3 regions of the Agrococcus sp. SGAir0287 genome follow, and region 1 is predicted to be linked to each of the others. Evidence: predicted binding sites of a transcription regulator. Region 1 holds the regulator's gene; each other region holds the start of a gene.
What was found. Region 1 encodes HrcA, which represses chaperone genes, less so after heat shock. Its sites were predicted from a motif close to TTNGCACTCGNNNNNNNCGAGTGCNAA; they were not measured.

Region 1 (4,755 bases):
GCGACTTCAACACGTACACCTCGACCGAGCTGCGCGGCGCTCGGCAGGACGACTACGCCGACCAGGCGATCGCCGAGGTGCGCCTGGCTGGACGCGTGCTCGAGGACCTCGCGCAGCACGACGCCGCGGTGCGCCGGCCGATCTCGACGGTCTTCGTCGGCGGCGGCACGCCGACGCTGCTGCCGCCCGGCGACCTCGCCCGCATGCTCGCGGCGGTGCGCGACGAGTGGGGCCTTGGCCCCGGCGCCGAGGTCACGACGGAGGCGAATCCCGACTCGGTGGACGCGGCCGACCTCCGCGCGCTCGCCGACGCCGGCTTCACGCGCGTGAGCCTCGGCATGCAGTCGGTCGTGCCGCACGTGCTCGCCACGCTCGACCGCACGCACGATCCCGAGCGCGTGCCGCGGGTCGTGCGGTGGGCGAAGGACGCCGGCCTCGCCGTGAGCGTCGACCTCATCTACGGCACGCCGGGGGAGTCGCTCGACGACTGGCGACGCTCGCTCGATGCCGCCCTGTCGTACGACGCGGGACACCTGTCGGCCTACGCGCTCATCGTCGAGGAGGGCACGGCGCTCGCCCGGCGCATCCGCCGCGGGGAGGTCGCGCCCGTCGACGACGACCTGCACGCGGCGATGTACGAGGCTGCCGACGCCGCGCTCGCCGGCGCGGGCTACGAGTGGTACGAGGTGTCGAACTGGGCGCGCGACGGGGCCGTCTCGAGGCACAACCTCGCGTACTGGCTCGGCCACGACTGGTGGGGCGTCGGCCCTGGCGCGCACAGCCACGTGGGCGGCGTGCGGTGGTGGAACGTCAAGCATCCCGCCGCCTACGCGCAGCGGCTCGCGACCGGCCTGTCGCCGGCCCTCGCACGGGAGGTGCTCGACGAGGGCACGCGTCGCGTCGAGCGCGTGCTGCTCGAGACCCGCATCCGCGACGGGCTGCCGACCGAGGCGCTCGAGGGCGCGGCCCGCGCGGAGGTCGCCGGGCTCATCGCCGACGGCCTCGTCGACGGCGCCGCCGCCGTGCGCGGCCGCGTGGTGCCGACGCTCCGCGGCCGGCTCCTCGCCGACGCCATCGTCCGCCGCCTCACCGCCGCCGACTGACCGCGGCGGCGACACGACGAAGGGCACCCCGTGCGGGGTGCCCTTCGTCGAGCGCAGTCGATCGCGCTACTTGATGATGCGCCAGTTGAACGGGTAGCGGTACGAGCCGCCGCCGTTCACGCGGACGCCGCCGATGATGGCGAAGATGATGCCGACGATCGGGGCTGCGAAGACGATCAGGTAGAGGATCGACGCGAGCCCGAAGGTGATGGCCGTGAGGATGCTCACGACGATCGAGCCGCCGACGGTGATGATCGTCATGAGGAGCTGGAAGTTCAGCGCCTCCTTCGACTCCTGGCGGACGAACGGGCTGCGGTCCTTGTACATCAGGAACACGATGAGCGGACCGAGCCAGCCGAGCGAGACGACCCAGAGGATGCCGCCGAGGTGGCCGAACATCGCCCACTGCTTCTCGTCCTGCGGGCTCATGGGCGCACCTGCGGGCGCGCCGTACTGGGGCTGGCCGGGGGCGCCGTACTGGGGAGCGCCGTAGGGAGCCTGCTGGCCGGGTGCGCCGTAGGGCTGCTGCCCGGGTGCGCCGTAGGGCTGCTGGCCGGCACCGGGCTGCGGCGGGACCGCGCCGGGGGCGGGGCTGGAGAAGGGCTGCGCGGGCTCGCCGGGTGCGGGCGCCGGGGCAGGCGTCCCCTGGCCGGGCGCGCCGAACTGGGGAGCCTGGGGCTCGTCCGGCGTCGCGGCGGGGCCGTTGGGGTCGGTCATGGTCGAACCTCTCGATCACGGGTGCCGGAACTGGCTGGACCCATCATGCTCGCACCCGGCTGGGAACGCACCCACGGTCGCGGTAGGATTGGCAGTCCGAAGTGGCGAGTGCCAGACGAGGGGGGACGATGGTCACGGATCGCGGCCTCGAGGTCCTGCGGGCGATCGTGCAGGACTACGTCGCCTCCAGCGAGCCCGTCGGGTCGAAGTCCATCGTCGAGCGCCACTCCTTCGGGGTGAGCGCGGCGACGATCCGCAACGACATGGCCCTGCTCGAAGAGGCAGAGCTCATCGTCGCGCCGCACACCTCCTCCGGCCGCATCCCCACCGACAAGGGCTACCGCGTGTTCGTCGACCGGCTGCAGGGCATGCAGCCGCTGTCGCCGGCGCAGCGCCAGGCCATCGCCCGCTTCCTCGGCGAGGCCGACGACCTCGACGACGTCATGGCGCGCTCCGTTCGCCTGCTGTCGCAGCTGACGAACCAGGTCGCGCTCGCGCAGTACCCTTCGGTCGCGAAGGCGCGGGTGCGCCGCATCGAGGTCGTGCAGCTCGCGCAGTCGCGGCTGCTGCTCGTCGTCATCCTCGACTCCGGCCGCGTCGAGCAGCGCACGGTCGACGCCGGCCAGCAGCTCGAGGCCACCGATGCGCAGGCCATCGGCCGCGCGCTCGACGATGCCGTCGGCGGCAAGCCGACGACGGAGGCGGAGGGTGCGCTCGTCGCCGTCGTCGACGGCGCGGCGCCCGCCGTGGCCACGGCGACGCAGCGGCTCGTCGCCGCGCTCGGCGAGGTGCTCGAGCCGACCGCGGGCGACCGGCTCGTCATCGCCGGCGCCTCGCACCTCGTGCGCGGCGCCGCCGACATGGGCTCGCTGACGCTCGTGCTCGAGGCCATCGAGGAGCAGGTCACGCTGCTGCGGCTCTTCGGCGAGATGGACGCGGAGGAGCGGTCGGTCGCGACGCGCATCGGCCGCGAGATGACGCACGGGCTCGAGGAGACGTCGATCGTCACGGGCGCCTACGGCGCCGGCGGGCACGAGGCCGGCCGCGTCGGCGTGCTCGGCCCCACCCGCATGGACTACGCATCGAACATGGCAGCCGTTCGCGCCGTCGCGCGGTACCTCACCCGGCTGCTCGACGACGAGGAGCGATGAGCGATCACTACGAGGTCCTGGGCGTGCCCCGCGAGGCCAGCCAGGACGACATCAAGCGCGCGTACCGGAGGCTCGCTCGGCAGCTGCACCCCGACGTGAACCCGTCGGCGGAGGCCGCGGAGCGGTTCAAGGAGGTCACGCACGCCTACGACGTGCTCTCGGACCCGCAGTCGCGCGCGGACTACGACCGCGGCCCGCAGGCGCAGGGCTTCGGGCTCGGGGACATCTTCGAGCAGTTCTTCGGCGGCGGAGGCGGGGGCAGGCAGCCCGGACCGCGTCCGCGCCGGCGCCCCGGGCAGGACTCGCTGCTGCGCATCGACCTCGATCTGCACGACGTCGTCTTCGGCGTCCACAAGGACCTGCGCGTGCAGACCGCCGTGCTCTGCGAGACGTGCGAGGGGCGCTGCACGGCGCCCGGCACGCGCGAGGAGACGTGCGACATCTGCGGCGGCTCGGGCCACGTGCAGCGCCAGGTGCGCTCGCTCCTGGGCACCATGGTCACGAACCAGCCCTGCGGCTCGTGCCAGGGCCACGGCACCGTCATCCCGTACCCGTGCCCGACGTGTGCAGGCCACGGTCGCGTCCGTGCCGAGCGCAGCATCCCCGTCGACGTCCCCGCTGGCGTCGACACGGGCCTGCGCATCCAGCTCCCCGGGCAGGGCGAGGTCGGCGAGGCGGGCGGCGAGCCCGGCACCCTCTTCCTCGAGGTGCACGTCGCGCACCACGACGTCTTCAGCCGCGACGGCGACGACCTGCTCGGCACGCTCGAGGTGTCGATGATCGACGCGGCGCTCGGCACGGAGGCGACGATCGAGTCGATCGACGGACCCGTGACGGTCTCGGTCGAGCCGGGCACGCAGTCGGCGGACGTGCTCACCGTCGTCGGTCGCGGCGTCGGGAGGCTGCGCGGCTCGGGCCGCGGCGACCTGCGCCTGGGCGTGCAGGTCGTCACGCCCACGCGGCTCGACCGCAAGGCGCAGGACCTGCTCCAGCAGCTGCGGGACCGCACGAAGCCGCCCGCGCCGCGCATGGCGCAGTTCCAGCAGGGGCTGTTCTCGAAGCTGCGCGATCGGTTCCTGCGCTTCTGATGGCCCACTGCTACTACGTCGACGCGCTCGAGGGCGCGGTCGGCGAGCGCGTGCGACTCGGCCCCGAGGACGCGCGGCACGCCGCGACCGTGAGCCGCGCACGCGTGGGCGAGACGGTGCTCGTGGGCGACGGCCGCGGCACGCTCGCGACCGCGAGGTTCGTCGAGGTGCGCCCCGAGGTCGTGCTCGAGGTCTCCGACGTGCGCCGCGAGCGCGTGCCGAGCCCCCGCATCGGCCTCGCGCAGGCGCTCGCGAAGGGCGACCGCGACGAGCTGGCGATCCAGGCGGCGACGGAGCTCGGCGTCGACCTCGTCGTGCCGTGGCAGGCGTCCCGATCGATCGTGACGTGGAAGGGGGAGCGCGGCGCGAAGGCGCTCGCCCGCTGGCGCACCATCGTGCGCGAGGCGGGCAAGCAGTCGCTGCGCGCCCACGTGCCCGAGGTGGCCGAGCCCGTCGGCACGGCGCAGCTCGCGGCGCTCGGCGATCGGATGCGGCTCGTCGTGCTCGATCCGACCGCGGAGGCCTCGCTCGCGAGCGTGGAGCCCGACGGCCGCGACCTCCTGCTCGTCGTCGGCCCCGAGGGCGGCATCGCGCCCGACGAGCTCGAGCGGCTCGGCGGCGAGCGCGTCGCGATGGGCCCCCACGTCGTGCGCACCTCCACCGCGGGACCCGCGGCCATCGCCGCCCTCGCGGCCA
Region 2 (4,755 bases), 710 kb from region 1:
CAGTCCGACCAGTCGTGGGGTCAGCCCTCGCAGCAGCAGCCCTCGTACGGCCAGTCGACCCCGTCCTACGGCCAGCCGTCGTCGGCGCCCGCCTACGGCCAGCAGCAGTACGGCCAGCAGTCGACCCCGTCGTACGGCCAGCAGTCGTCGTCGGCGCCCGCCTACGCGCAGCAGCAGCCGGGCTACGGCCAGCAGCAGTACGGCCAGCAGGCCGGCTACGGCCAGTACGGCCAGCAGCAGTACGGCGCGCAGCCCGCGAAGGCACCGCGCGGCAAGCTCACGGGCATCACGATCACCGCGATCGTGCTCACGGGCGTCGGCCTCCTGCTCACGATCCTCTTCGCGCCGATCGCGGGCCTGCCGCTCATCGGCGGCATCGTCACGGGCGTCATGAGCATGCGCCGCGCACCGCAGAACAAGCCGTGGGGCCTCATCGCGACGATCGGCAGCGGCGTGCTGCTGGTCGTGGCCATCATCATCACGATCGTCTACGCGGTGATCTGGCTGCCGTGGTTCGCCAGCGGCGGCTCCTTCTAGCCGACCCCGCAGCACGAACGCCCCGCGATCCGCGGGGCGTTCGTGCGTCCGTCGCCGACGACGGCTCAGGCGCGCTCGGCGAGGATCGCGCGGTGCCTGCCGTCGACGCGCGTCGCGAGCAGCGTCGCGGCGCCGTCGCCCGCGAGCCGCAGGCGCCGACGCAGCCGGTCGGGGTCGACGTCGGCGCCGCGCTTCTTCACCTCGAGCGTCCCGATGCCGCGCGCCCGGAGCTCGCGCTGGATGGCGCGCTCGTCGAGCGGCATCGTCGCGACCACGCGGAAGCGCTGCGTGAAGGGGCTCACGACGTCCGCGTCGGTCGTGAGGTAGGCGATGCGCTCGCTCACGAGCCCCGCGTCGATCTCGGCCGCCACGGCGCCGATGAGCCGCGCGCGGATGACGGCGCCGGCCGGCTCGTGCAGCCAGGCGCCGAGCGCGCGCACGTCGACGGCATCCTCGTCGGGGGAGCCCGCGAGCTCGTGCGCCCCGGCGTCGTCGAGCACGATCGCCGAGGTGCGCACGCCCGGACGCGCGAGCGACCCCGTCCACGCCACGGCCTCCACCGTCTCGCCGTCGACCGTCACCCACTGCGCCTCGCCGTCGGCGGGCAGGTGCTCGTGGTCGATCGCGGGTCCGAGCTTCACGCCCATCGGCCGCTCGTCGGCCAGCGACAGGAGCCACGGCAGCGACGGCGACCACGCCTCGACCGGCAGCCGCCGACCCGTCGCGTCGCGGCGAGCCGGGTCGGCCCAGATCGCGTCCACGTCCCGAAGGTCCGCGTCCTCCGCGCGGCCGTGCACGACGGTCGCCTCGGGCAGCGGTGCGAGGTTGAACCCGGCGACCGCCGCGGTCACCTCGTCCGCATCCACCGCGCGCACCGTGCAGCCGGTCGCGGCGATCGCCATCGCGTCGCCGCCGATGCCGCAGCCGAGGTCGGCGACGGAGGCCACGCCCGCATCGCGCATGCGCCCCGCATGGACCGCCGCGACCCGCAGGCGCGTCGCCTGCTCGAGCCCGGCCTCCGTGAAGAGCATCGAGGCTGCGAACGGGCCGAACTTCGCCGCGCCCCGCCGACGGAGCCGAGCCTGGGTCAGCACGGCGGCGACGAGCGCCGGGTCGTGCCCGCGGCGGCGCAGCGACTGCACCGCCTGCACGGCGCCGCCGAGGTCGTCGAGCGTCGCCGACACCTCGTCGAGCAGCGCGAGCCCGTCGCGCGAGAGCAGCAGACGCAGGGCGGCGGCATCCATCCCACCATCCAAGCAGCCGCCGCCACCCGGATCGGCCTCCGAGTTGGCACTCATGTTGCCCAGGTGCCAGCCGCTCGCGTACAGTCGTTCTGGCACTCGACACCGTCGACTGCCAACGAAGACATCCGACTGAGGAAAGAGGCAACCGTGTCGGTCTCCATCAAGCCGCTCGAGGACCGCATCGTCATCCGCCAGGTCGAGGCGGAGACGACGACTGCCAGCGGTCTCGTCATCCCGGACACCGCCAAGGAGAAGCCCCAGGAGGGCGAGGTCGTGGCCGTGGGCCCCGGCCGTGTCGACGACAACGGCAACCGCGTGCCCGTCGACGTCGCCGAGGGCGACCGGGTCATCTACTCGAAGTACGGCGGCACGGAGGTGAAGTTCGGCGGCGAGGAGTTCCTCGTGCTGTCGGCTCGCGACGTGCTCGCGGTGGTCGTGCGCTGACGCGACGCCACGCATCCGCGACGGCGGCACCCGATGGGGTGCCGCCGTCGCTGCGTCCATGGGCATGCGTGAGGATGGGGAGACGATGAGGACGACGGAGTCGGGGCGCGGGCTGGCGCTCGCGGTGGGCGCATACGCCGTGTGGGGCGTCGTGCCTGCGTACGTCGTGCTCATGCAGGGCGTCGCCGCAATCGAGCTCGTCGGCTGGCGCGTGCTGGCGTCCGTCGTCGTCGCCGCGCTCATCGTCACCGCCGTGCGCGGCTGGGGCGCCCTCTGCGCGGTGCTGCGCGACCGGCGCTCGCTCCTGGCGCTCGGCGCCTCCGGCCTCGCGATCCTCGTGAACTGGACGGTCTTCGCCTACGCCGTCCTCTCCGGCCACATCATCGAGACGAGCCTCGGCTACTTCCTGAACCCGATCCTGTCGATCGTGCTCGCCGTCGTCGTGCTGCACGAGCGCCTGCGACCGGCGCAGTGGGTGGCGGTGGGCATCAGCGTCGTCGCCGTCGTCGTGCTCGTCGTCGCCTACCGCTCGTTCCCGTGGATCGCGATCCTGCTCGCGCTCGCCTTCTCCGTCTACGGCCTGCTCAAGAAGCAGGTCGGCGCCCGCGTCGACGCGATCACGGGGTTCACGCTCGAGACCGCAGCCACCGTGCCGTTCGCGATCGGAATGCTCGTCGTCTCCACGATCGTCGCGGGGCCGACGATCCTCGACGTCCCGCCGCTCGTGCAGCTCGCCGTCGTCGGCTTCGGCGTCGTCACGGCCGTGCCGCTCATGCTGTTCTCGGCGGCGGCCCGTCGCGTCTCGCTCACGACGCTCGGCTTCACGCAGTACCTCGCGCCGATCCTCTCCCTCCTCTTCGGCTGGCTCGTCATGGGCGAGCCGATGCCGCCCGAGCGACTGATCGGCTTCGGACTCGTGTGGCTCTCGCTCGCCGTGCTCATGGTCGACCTCGTCGTCGCCGAGGGTCGTCGACGCCGCTCGCCGGCGGTGCCTGCGCCCGCGCCCTGACGCGTCCTCGCGGTGCGACGCACGGTGCAGGAGCCGTGATCGAACCGCGACCAGACCGTTACACGTTCGTCACGAAATCGAGCGTTCTTCGCTTCCGTGCGCGCCTAGGGTTGACGGCAACCCGGCGTGGCCGGGCGTACCCTGAGGACTCCTGAGGAGCACCATGAAGGCATCCCTTCACCAGCGTTCGCGCCGCGCCGCGCTGCTCGCTGCATCCACCGCGGGCATCGTCGTGCTCGCCGCCTGCTCCACCGGGGGCGGCGCCGGTGGCGAGAGCGACGCGCCGAGCGACGACCCGTTCATCGTCGGCACGATCCTGCCCCAGACCGGCAACCTCGCCTTCCTCGGCCCGCCCGAGTTCGCAGGCGTCGACCTCGCCGTCGCCGACCTCGAGGCCGCCGACTTCCCGTTCGACATCGAGCAGATCGACACCGACTCGGGCGACACGACGACCGACATCGCCATCCAGTCGGCCGGCCAGCTCGTCGACGCCGGCGCGTCCGTCGTCATCGGCGCCGCCTCGTCGGGCGTGTCGTTCACGTTCATCGACCAGTTCGTCGACGCGGGCATCGTGCAGATCTCGCCGGCGAACACGTCGCCCGACTTCTCGACCTACGACGACGACGGCTACTACTGGCGCACCGCCCCCTCGGACGTGCTCCAGGGTCGCGTGCTCGGCAACCTCATGGTGAACGACGGCGCCGCCAACGTGGCGTTCCTCTACATCAACGACCCCTACGGCATCGGCCTGGCGGACAACGCCGGCGCAGCCGTCGAGGCCGGCGGCGGCTCGGTGGTCGCCTCCGTCTCGTACAACCCGGGCGACACGAACTTCTCGTCGCAGGTGTCGGAGATCCTCGCCGCGAGCCCCGACGCGATCGGCATCCTCGCGTTCGAGGAGACGGCGAACATCATCCCCGAGCTCGTCTCGACGCAGGGATACGCGGCCAGCCAGGTGTACTTCGTCGACGGCAACCTCTCCAACTCGTACGAGTTCCCGGAGGGCACGCTCGAGGGCGCCAAGGGCACGCTGCCCGGCAACCCCGCCGACGACACCTTCCAGGACCGCCTCCTCGAGATCGACGACTCGCTGACCGACTTCTCGTACGCTCCCGAGTCGTACGACGCGGTCATCCTCGCGGCCCTCGCGGCCGCGCAGGGCGGCTCGACCGACCCCGAGACCATCCGCGACAACATGCAGTCGGTCTCGGAGGGCGGCACGAAGTGCACCGACGTCGCCGAGTGCCTGCAGCTCATCGCGGACGGCGAGGACATCGACTACGACGGCGTCTCCGGACCCATCGAGTTCGATGACAACGGCGACCCGACCGAGGCGTACATCGGCATCTACCAGTACGGTGCCGACAACCGCTACACGCTGCTCACCACGGAGTTCGGCTCGCTGAACGAGTAGTCGGTTCGGGCCTTCCGAATCCACAGCACACCAGAAGGGCCCCGGAGTCATCCGGGGTCCTTCTGCTGTTCCGGTGTCGTGCGGGGGTTCGTCTGCCATGACCGGGT
Region 3 (4,755 bases), 1.5 Mb from region 1:
CACGACACGGATGGGAGGCATCCGCTCGTGGACGTCGAGAACATGGCGGACGCCGCCCTCGCGTTCGGCGGCGTCGCGCTCGTCATCGCGATCGGCTACCTCGTGCGCAGGATCGGAGTCGTCGGCCCCGAGGCCGAGCGCATCCTCAACCGGCTCACGCTGCTCGTGGGCATGCCGGGCCTCACGTTCGTCGTGCTCGCCCGGGCCGACCCGAGCGTCTTCCTGTCGACGTTCTCGCTCGCGACGGTCGCGCCGATCGTGCTCACGATGCTCGTGACGGCGGGAGCGCTGCTCACCCGTGCGCGCATGCGCCGCTCGACGACGGCCGTGGCAGTGCTCGCGACGACGACGGGCTTCACGAACTCGGGCAACATCGGCATCCCGCTCGCGACGTCGATCCTCGGCACGACGTCCTTCCTCGCGCCCAGCATCCTGCTGCAGGTGCTCGTGCTCGCGCCCGTCCTGATGGGCATCGCCACCGCCTCCGCGCACGAGGGGGCAGCGCAGCCCGCGTGGCGTCGGGCGCTGCGCCCGTTCGCGACGCCCGTCGTGCCCGCCGCGATCCTCGGAGCCGTCGTCATGCTGACGGGCGTCGAGATCCCGGATGCCGTGCTCATGCCGGCGGATCTGCTCGCGGACGCATCGATTCCCATGCTGCTGCTGGCGTTCGGCATGTCGCTGCGGGGCGCCCGTCCCCTCGAGCCGCTGCGCCGCGAGACGACGGTCGTGCTCATCCCGCTGCTCGGCAAGCTCGTGCTGCTGCCGCTGGCGACGCTCGGGTTCGGGCTGCTGCTCGGCTTCGGCGGCCTCGAGCTGCTGGCGCTCGTCGTCATCGCGTGCCTGCCGTCGGCGCAGAACATGTACGCCATCGCGTCGTCCTACACGTCGGTGGGCGCCGTGACGCGCACGATCGTGCTCACGACGACGGTGCTGGCGTGCCCGCTCGCGGTGCTCGCGGCCGGCCTGCTGGGCTGACGGACCGCGCCCGCGAGCGCTCCTAGGCTGGATGCGCGTCGGCGACCGCGCGACGCCCCCACCCACCGCCGCATGGAGGCCGCATGCTCGCGCCCGCCCGCCTCCGCGCCGCATCCGGCGTCGGCATGGGCGTGGTCGCCTCGATCGGCGCGTCGGTGCTCTTCGGTGCGCTCTTCCTCCTGCCGCCGCTGCTCGCACCGCTCACGGGACTCGAGATCGTCGCGTGGCGGGTCGTCGTCATGCTTCCGGTGCTCGTCGCGCTCTTCGCCGCGACCGTCGGCCTGCGCGACGTCGGCCGCGTGCTCGCCCGCATCCGCCGTCGACCCGTGCTCGCGCTCGTCCTGGTGGCCGACGCGGCGCTGCTGTCCGTGCAGCTGTGGCTCTTCGGATGGGCGCCGATCGCCGGCCACGGCCTCGACACCGCGACCGGCTACCTGCTGCTGCCGCTGGCCATGGTGCTCGTCGGCGTCGTGCTGCACGGCGAGCGGATGTCGCGCCTGCGCGTGGTGGCCGTGGTGGCTGCGCTGGTCGGCGTGGGCGCCGCGCTCGCGATCGGGGGCTCGGTGGGGTTCGCGACCGCCCTCGTGGCGTTCGGCTACCCGGTCTACTTCGACCTGCGGCGTCGGTTCGGCCTCGACGGGCCGGGGGCGACGGTGCTGGAGCAGCTGGTGCTGCTGCCCGTCGCCGTGGTGGTGCTCGTCGTCCACGCCGCGACCGGCGCGGGCGCGGCGTCCTGGGGCCATGCGCCGATGCTCGCGCTGCTCGGCGTCGTGAGCGGGGCTGCGCTCTGGATGTACCTGTCGGCGAGCCGCCTGCTGCCGTTCGGGCTCTTCGGGCTGCTCACGTACGTCGAGCCCGTGCTGCTCGTCGTCGTCTCGACCGTGCTGCTGGGGGAGGCCGTCGGCGTCGTCGACGCGCTCGTCTACGGCCCGATCGCCGTCGCGCTGGTCGTGCTGGCGCTGGAGCCGTGGGCTGCGCGACGCCGCGGCGAGCCGACGACGACGACGCAGCCCATCCCGCACTGAGGGCGCGCCGCATCGCCTCGCCTGCGGCGCGAGGGCACGCGCGAGCGCAGCCGGGCGGTCCTCCGCCCGGCCGCGCCGACCTGCGCTAGCGCCCGTCGATCAGGGCGAGCCATCGACCGAACGTCGGCTCGAGCTCCTCGTCCTCCGGCGAGCGCGGCGCCTCCGCGTCACGCATCCGCGCCGACCTCCTGCGTCGACGGCGCCTGGCTGATCGCACGGTCGCCGCCGGCGTGCTCGACCGCGATCTTGCGCGGCTTGGAGCGCTCGGCCACCGGGATCGTGAGCGTCAGGACGCCGTGCTCGTACGACGCGTGGATGGCGTCGAGGTCGATGTCGGCGCCGAGGCTCAGCTGTCGCGTGAAGCGGCCGGCCGCGCGCTCCTGCGCGAGCCAGTGCGCGCCCTCGGCGGCGCCGAGCGTGCGCTCGGCCTGGATCGTGAGCGTCTGCGCGTCGACGTCGAGGTCGATCGAGCCCGGGTCGACGCCCGGCAGGTCGACGTGCACGACGTAGTGGTCGTCGGCGCGGTAGAGGTCCATGGGCATCCACGGGCCGCCGCGCCGCGTGCCTCCGTTGGTCAGCAGAGCCGCCGCCATGCGATCCATCTCGCGGAACGGGTCGAAGGTCAGAGCCATGACAACCACCTCCTTGCAACGCGGTCCGCGCCCTGCGCGCGAGACCGGGTGTCGTGGCGATCGCCCTCGGGGACCACCCCGAGAGGCTGCGCCCAGATTAGCACTCTGCCCGTGAGAGTGCCAATGGTGCGACCTTGGAATCCGCTGGGATGCGGGCACTCGCGACGGTGCGGCTCGCCCAGCCCGGCGCGCCCTCCGGTATGCTGGTCGCAGCAAGGGGAGTACTCCCGACCGCGACGAGCCCGTCAGTTCGAGCATCCGCTCCGGGTCGTCGGTCTCACGGCATCGCCGTGAGATGGAGGAGACCTTGGTGTCCGATTCGCACACCGAGCCCTGGAGCTGCCATGCAGGTGACACCCCTGGTCTGGATCGTCACGATCCTCGTCACGATCGCGTTCTTCGTCTACGAGTTCTTCGCGCATGTGCGCAAGCCGCACGAGCCCTCCCTCGGGGAGGCGGCGCGCTGGTCGGCGTTCTACATCGGCCTCGCGCTGCTCTTCGGCGTCGGCATCGGCGTCACGAACGGCTGGACCTTCGGCGGCGAGTACTTCGCCGGCTACCTCACCGAGAAGGCGCTGTCGCTCGACAACCTGTTCCTCTTCATCGTCATCATGACCGGCTTCGCGGTGCCGAGGATCTACCAGCAGAAGGTGCTGATGATCGGCATCGTCATCGCCCTCATCATGCGCGGCGCGTTCATCGCGGTCGGCGCGGCCCTCATCGAGAACTTCTCGTGGGTGTTCTACCTCTTCGGCGCGTTGCTGCTCGTCCTCGCCATCCAGCAGCTGAAGGGCGACCACGGCGACCCCTCGGACGGCCGCTTCATGCGGCTCGTCCGCCGCATCCTGCCCGTGACGGACGAGTACCACGAGGACCGACTCGTCGTGCGGAAGGACGGACGGCGCTTCGTGACGCCGATGCTGCTCACGATCGTCGCGATCGGGTTCATCGACCTCCTCTTCGCCCTCGACTCAATCCCGGCCATCTACGGCCTCACCGAGGAGGCGTACATCGTGTTCACCGCGAACGCGTTCGCGCTCATGGGCCTGCGCCAGCTCTACTTCCTCATCGGCGGGCTCCTCGAGCGCCTCGTCTACCTCGGGCAGGGCCTCGCGGCCATCCTCGGCTTCATCGCCGTGAAGCTCGTGCTCCACGCCCTCCACGTCAACGAGGTGCCGTTCATCAACGGCGGCGAGCCCGTGCCGTGGGCGTTCGACATCCCCATCTGGTTCTCCCTGACCTTCATCGCGGGCACGATCGCGATCGCGACGGTCGCGAGCCTCGTGAAGACGCGCGCGGACCGCTCGCGCGCCGTCGAGGAGGCCGCGCAGCGCTGAGTCCGTGGCGTCGCTGCGCCCGCCTCGCGTGCATGCGGGGTGGGCGCGGCGACGCGCTGCGGCGTCCGGCGCGCGGTGCGACCGTCCGCCCGTCGGTCGCCGACTCGACACGCCGCAGATTTGAGTCGTTCACGATAGGGCGGCAGGATGGGGGACATGCACCTCGTCGAGACGCCGCCGGACGACGGCATCGACGCCGCCCTCGAGCGTCGTGTCGCGCACGAGGGCATGCTGCGCACGCGGGGCCTGCGCGTGACGCGCGGACGCCTCGCCGTGCTCGCGGTGCTCGCCGACCATCCGCACGCCGACGCGGACGCCATCCATCGGCGCGTGGGCGACCTCGAGCCCGGCATCTCGCTGCAGTCGGTGCACAACGTGCTCGGCGCCCTGCACGAGGCCGGCGTGCTGCGCCGCTTCGAGCCCGCGCGCTCCGCCGCGCGCTTCGAGCTGCGCGTCGACGACAACCACCACCACGCCGTGTGCTCGCGGTGCGGACGCGTCGAGGACGTCGACTGCGTGACGGGCGAGGCCCCATGCCTGCACGCGCCCGCGCCCGCCGGCTTCGCCGTCGTGCAGGCCGAGGTGACCTTCTGGGGGCTCTGCGCCGACTGCGCGCGCTCCGAGCGCTGACCGCGGCGCACGTCCCGACGACCGTCGGGCGCTGCACCGACCCTCCGACCGAACCGACCCGCCCCATGACCCGACCGAGGAAGCAGAGGACACCATGACCCAGCGGACCACCACCAACTCCGGAGCGCCGGTCGCGAGCGACCAGCACTCGCAGTC

Region 2: a site for HrcA is predicted at 1,825-1,851, ahead of groES (co-chaperone GroES). Genes of this name have one in related genera too.
Region 3: a site for HrcA is predicted at 2,730-2,756, ahead of C1N71_RS00895 (Hsp20/alpha crystallin family protein). Genes of this name have one in related genera too.

What each region holds. Positions count from the first base shown of each region.
Region 1 is NZ_CP027942.1:1,763,138-1,767,892, reverse strand. Features, by position in the region: gene hemW (radical SAM family heme chaperone HemW) at 1-1,103, shown strand, start outside; gene C1N71_RS08455 (DUF4870 domain-containing protein) at 1,170-1,820, opposite strand; gene hrcA (heat-inducible transcriptional repressor HrcA) at 1,949-2,971, shown strand; gene C1N71_RS08445 (DnaJ C-terminal domain-containing protein) at 2,968-4,059, shown strand; gene C1N71_RS08440 (16S rRNA (uracil(1498)-N(3))-methyltransferase) at 4,059-4,755, shown strand, end outside.
Region 2 is NZ_CP027942.1:2,476,638-2,481,392, reverse strand. Features, by position in the region: gene C1N71_RS11775 (hypothetical protein) at 1-537, shown strand, start outside; gene C1N71_RS11770 (class I SAM-dependent methyltransferase) at 603-1,781, opposite strand; gene groES (co-chaperone GroES) at 1,929-2,225, shown strand; gene rarD (EamA family transporter RarD) at 2,311-3,234, shown strand; gene C1N71_RS11755 (ABC transporter substrate-binding protein) at 3,398-4,648, shown strand.
Region 3 is NZ_CP027942.1:187,962-192,716, forward strand. Features, by position in the region: gene C1N71_RS00885 (AEC family transporter) at 28-975, shown strand; gene rarD (EamA family transporter RarD) at 1,059-2,000, shown strand; gene C1N71_RS00895 (Hsp20/alpha crystallin family protein) at 2,168-2,632, opposite strand; gene C1N71_RS00900 (TerC family protein) at 2,977-3,969, shown strand; gene C1N71_RS00905 (Fur family transcriptional regulator) at 4,198-4,599, shown strand; gene C1N71_RS00910 (catalase) at 4,694-4,755, shown strand, end outside.